DNA from 2 places in the Serratia sp. AS12 genome. Region 2 is predicted to be linked to the other one. Evidence: predicted binding sites of a transcription regulator. Region 2 holds the regulator's gene; the other holds the start of a gene.
The links. Region 2 encodes Fur, which represses iron uptake genes when iron is present. Its sites were predicted from a motif close to ATAATAATGAGAACNACTATCAA; they were not measured.
Positions count from the first base shown of each region.

Region 1 (2,409 bases), 720 kb from region 2:
CCAAACCGCATGCCAGCCTGGACAACAACACTACCTGGCATCTGGTGCAGGACATTGAACGTCTGCGCGAAATGGCCGGCGTGGAGCAATGGCTGGTGTTCGGCGGCTCATGGGGATCGACGTTGGCGTTGGCCTATGCGCAAACCCATCCGCAGCGCGTTAGCGAAATGGTGTTGCGCGGCATCTTCACGTTGCGTAAGCAGGAACTGAGCTGGTATTACCAGGACGGCGCTTCGCGCTTCTTCCCAGAGAAATGGGAGCGCGTGCTGTCGATTCTTTCAGAAGAAGAGCGTAAGGACGTGATCGCGGCCTACCGCCAGCGCCTGACTTCAAAGGATCTGCAAGTGCAGCTTGAAGCGGCGAAGCTGTGGAGCGTGTGGGAAGGGGAGACGGTAACGCTGTTGCCAAGCACCGAGTCCGCTTCCTTTGGTGAGGATGACTTTGCGCTGGCGTTCGCCCGTATCGAAAACCACTACTTTACCCATCTGGGTTTTCTGGACAGCGACGATCAACTGCTGACCAACGTTCCATTGATCCGCCATATCCCGGCGGTGATCATCCATGGCCGCTACGATATGGCTTGCCAGGTGCAAAACGCCTGGGATCTGGCGAAGGTCTGGCCGGAGGCGGAGCTGCATATCGTCGAGGGTGCCGGGCACTCCTTCGATGAACCGGGTATCCTGCATCAGCTGATGCTAGCCACCGACAGATTTGCCGCAAAGTGATGCAAAACCCGCCATGACGGCGGGTTTTTTACTTGGATTTCGGCTCGTACGGCAGACGCGAATACTTGTGTGATTCGACGCGATAGAACGCCACGCGTTCGCGGAAATAGTCGCGCAGGTGTGCCGGCTGTTCGCGCTCAACCATTTCTGGGATCACCGGCATGTTATAGCGTTCTTTAAACGCCACGCCGGAAGCTGCGAGATCAACGTTCACTTTGTCCATATCTTCTTTGGAAAGCTCTGCCAGATTGTAACCCACCGTATTCTCCTTACTGTCACCGCATTGGATCAGCGCAGAAGGTAATGCACCGGGCGGCGCTTGGCAAGCCTGAAGCGCAAGGAGAGCAGGGCGGTGGGAATAATGCCAGCCATCAGCGCTTATTTATTATTCCGAAGATAATGCAATCTATTTGTTTTCTTAAATAAGAATGATTCGCTTTTTTAGTAAATATACAGATGAAAATAGTTATCATAATAATTTGAATGAATAATTAATATTCAATTTAACATGTTGATTTTTAATAAATTAAAAATTAAATGATTAATGATGTGAATCAGGTGTTTTTATTTTGTTCTTACCAAGGCATAATGCGGAAAAATTAAATCGATACCTGCAAAATAAAAGGGATAATGATGCTGACGCAAGAAATGACCAAAAAGCTGAATGAGCAACTGAATCTGGAATTTTATTCCGCCAACATGTACCTGCAAATGAGCGCATGGTGCAGCGATAAAGGCTTTGAAGGCGCGGCCGCATTTCTTAAAGAGCATTCTCAGGAAGAGATGCAGCACATGCAACGTCTGTTCGATTATCTGAGCGATACCGGCTCCCTGCCGCTGCTGGGCACCATCGCCGCGCCGCCGGTTGAGTTCGAATCCCTTGCGGACGTGTTCCAACAGACTTACGAACATGAGCAACTGATTACCCGCCAGATCAACGAACTGGCGCACGCGGCAATGATCGCTCATGACTACTCTACCTTCAACTTCCTGCAGTGGTATGTCGCTGAGCAGCACGAAGAAGAGAAACTGTTCAAATCCGTATTGGATAAACTGGCGCTGGTGGGCAACAGCGGCAAGGCTCTGTTCTTCATTGATAAAGATCTGAAGAAAATGGGTGCAGCCGGTGAAAACGGCAACGGCCAGGGCTAAATCTGCGCTGAATAACCGCGTGTCGGGCTTTGCCTGGTGCGCGGTTTTTTTATACCCTGCATTTAGCGCGGTTTAGCAGCGATACGTGCTGCCAGATCGCAGAATGCCAGCGTTCTGCTCGACTTACGGATCGAGTCTCGTTATCATTTAATACGATACGCTACAGGGAGGGTAGAGAGTCAAAACAGCGGGTTAGCCGTTATTCCCGTTCTTCTGTTTACCCGTGGCGCAATCATCTGCGGTGGGTTCCGGCTGCCGGCCTTAACCCTTATCACCCTCGATTATTGCTTTAAGGGATATCACTGTGATCGGTAAAATTCGTTCTTCGTATCGCCTGCTTTCTACTATTTTTGTGTTGTTTGTCGGGCTATCCTCGCAGCAGGCGCTGGCGCATGCCCATTTGAAAGTGCAGACGCCGGCGGAAGATGCCATCGTCAGCCCGGCACCGAAGGTGCTGACGCTCAATTTCTCCGAAGGTATTGAGCCTAACTTCAGCGGCGTGAAAATTACCGGCCCGAACGATGCCAAAGTG
Region 1 is NC_015566.1:2,043,426-2,045,834, forward strand. It holds gene pip (prolyl aminopeptidase) at 1-725, shown strand, start outside; gene SERAS12_RS09530 (DNA polymerase III subunit theta) at 754-984, opposite strand; gene ftnA (non-heme ferritin) at 1,359-1,877, shown strand; gene yobA (CopC domain-containing protein YobA) at 2,182-2,409, shown strand, end outside.
Region 1: a site for Fur is predicted at 1,182-1,204, ahead of ftnA (non-heme ferritin). Genes of this name have one in related genera too.

Region 2 (2,409 bases):
ACTGGCGGATGAACAGCCGGAACATTGATCTTTGCAGCCGCACATGCGGCGCGGTGTTATGGATGACACCGATCAACACCGTTTTATTCCTCCCGGCATCGCATAAACGCGATAAAACCCCGGGGTAAATCTCTGGCATGATACGCACTTACCGGTAAGAGGCAGATTCTTGCCATGTCATCATTTTAATCGGTGTTATCGCGTTCAACGCTAACATCGTGCAATGCAATTAATTGAATTTAAAGGTTATACGCGATATGGCTAATGTAGGCATTTTCTTTGGCAGCGACACTGGCAATACCGAAAACATTGCCAAGATGGTCCAGAAAATTCTTCAGCAGCAGTTTGGCAAAGAGGTGTCGGAAATCCGCGACATCGCCAAAAGCAGCAAAGAGGATCTGGAAGCTTTCGACATCCTGCTGTTGGGTATTCCTACCTGGTACTACGGCGAAGCCCAGTGCGATTGGGATGACTTCTTCCCGACGTTGGAAGAAATCGATTTCAACGGCAAGCTGGTTGCGCTGTTCGGCTGTGGCGACCAGGAAGACTATGCGGAATATTTCTGTGATGCAATGGGCACCATCCGCGACATCATTGAGCCACGCGGCGCCGCGATTGTCGGCCACTGGCCGACCAAGGGTTACCATTTCGAAGCATCGAAAGGTTTGGCGGATGACAATTTCTTCATCGGCCTGGCGATTGACGAAGATCGTCAACCGGAATTGACCAACGATCGCGTCGCGGCCTGGGTGAAGCAGATCAGCGAAGAACTGAGCCTGGCCGATATCGTCGGCTAACCCTCAAAGGTTGAACAAAAGCCCTGCAAAGTGCATAGTGTTGCCAGCAGGGCCGTTCATCGGCAGCACGGATTTCTGCAATAGAAGCTACATGTTTGTAACTTCCCACATCGTCAAGGTAGACTGAGATATCGGTTTATCCCATCCATCAAGACGTTGCGTGTGTAACATGCAATTGTGCCATGATATCTTTGTTAACAACCGGCGGTTTCCATTTAGGGCAACCGGTTCTATAATGACACGCAATTAACTCTTTGTGCCGACCGATGCCACAGGCAAGAATGCCTCAACTTGATTAGCATAGTAACAGGACTGAATCCGCATGACTGACAACAACACCGCATTGAAGAAGGCCGGCCTAAAAGTCACGCTTCCGCGACTCAAAATCCTGGAAGTACTGCAAAATCCGGAATGCCATCACGTCAGTGCGGAAGATTTGTACAAAAAACTGATCGACATGGGCGAAGAAATTGGCCTGGCGACGGTTTACCGCGTACTGAACCAGTTTGATGATGCCGGGATTGTGACCCGTCACAACTTCGAAGGCGGCAAGTCCGTGTTCGAATTGACCCAACAGCATCACCACGATCACCTGATTTGCCTGGACTGCGGCAAAGTGATCGAATTCAGCGATGAGTCTATCGAAGTGCGTCAGCGTGATATCGCCAAGCAGCATGGCATCAAGCTCACCAACCACAGCCTCTACCTGTATGGTCACTGTGAAATCGGTGATTGCCGCGAAAACGACACCCTGCACGACAAAAAATAATGCCCTCAACCGGCATTGAGAACCGCCTTAACGGCGGTTTTTTTATGCCTCCAGGTGAGAGCAAAAAAATCCCCGGACAGGCCCGGGGAAAATCACATCTGAAAGACAACAATTGCAGCGGCACTTCTCCACGGTACTTCTCTCACTTCCCACTTACGCTCACGTCACCGTCAACTCACCCGCCGACACGCGGATGGGTAAACTCGTCACAATGCATATTCAAGAAACAGCAGCCGATCGAAGAAAATCGGCCAGGCATAGTCGAAAACGCCGCGAACGCGGAACCCTTGGTTCAGGTAGATTTGGCAGGCATCGCTGCGTTGCCATACGCACAGCACGATATGTGTCGCCCGGCGCTGCTGCGCCTGCTGCTTAATCAGGGCAAACATTGGGTTAAAATAGCCCTGTCCGCGGAATCGGCTCTCGATGGCCAGGCTACAGACAAAGTAATCGTCCGCACCGCACTGGCTGTGCACAAAATCGTCGTAGGCCTCATCAAGCGGCTTCATTTCATCGCGATATAGATAGCTCGCCTTAACGCCATATAACTCGTCGAGACTCGCCGCAGTGAAAAAACCGATAAATGCCCCGCACCGATCGTAAGCCAGGGTAATCAGGTCCAGATAGGGGTCGATATTTTGCGCCTGCTGCAGCGACACCAGATCCATCCCGGCCGGGTTGCCGGCAGAGCAGTATTCCAGGTAGCTGGTGGCAAAAAGCAGTTTCGCCATGCGGATCCTGTCCGCTTCGCCAGCTTGCCGCCCCGGCAGAAAATGTAACCCACCCTGCGCTAGCGGCAATGCCGCATCGCCCGTTCCGACGGTTAACCGCCAGTAATTGCCT
Region 2 is NC_015566.1:1,324,766-1,327,174, reverse strand. It holds gene ybfE (LexA regulated protein) at 1-28, shown strand, start outside; gene fldA (flavodoxin FldA) at 258-797, shown strand; gene fur (ferric iron uptake transcriptional regulator) at 1,120-1,566, shown strand; gene SERAS12_RS06125 (glycosyltransferase) at 1,773-2,409, opposite strand, start outside.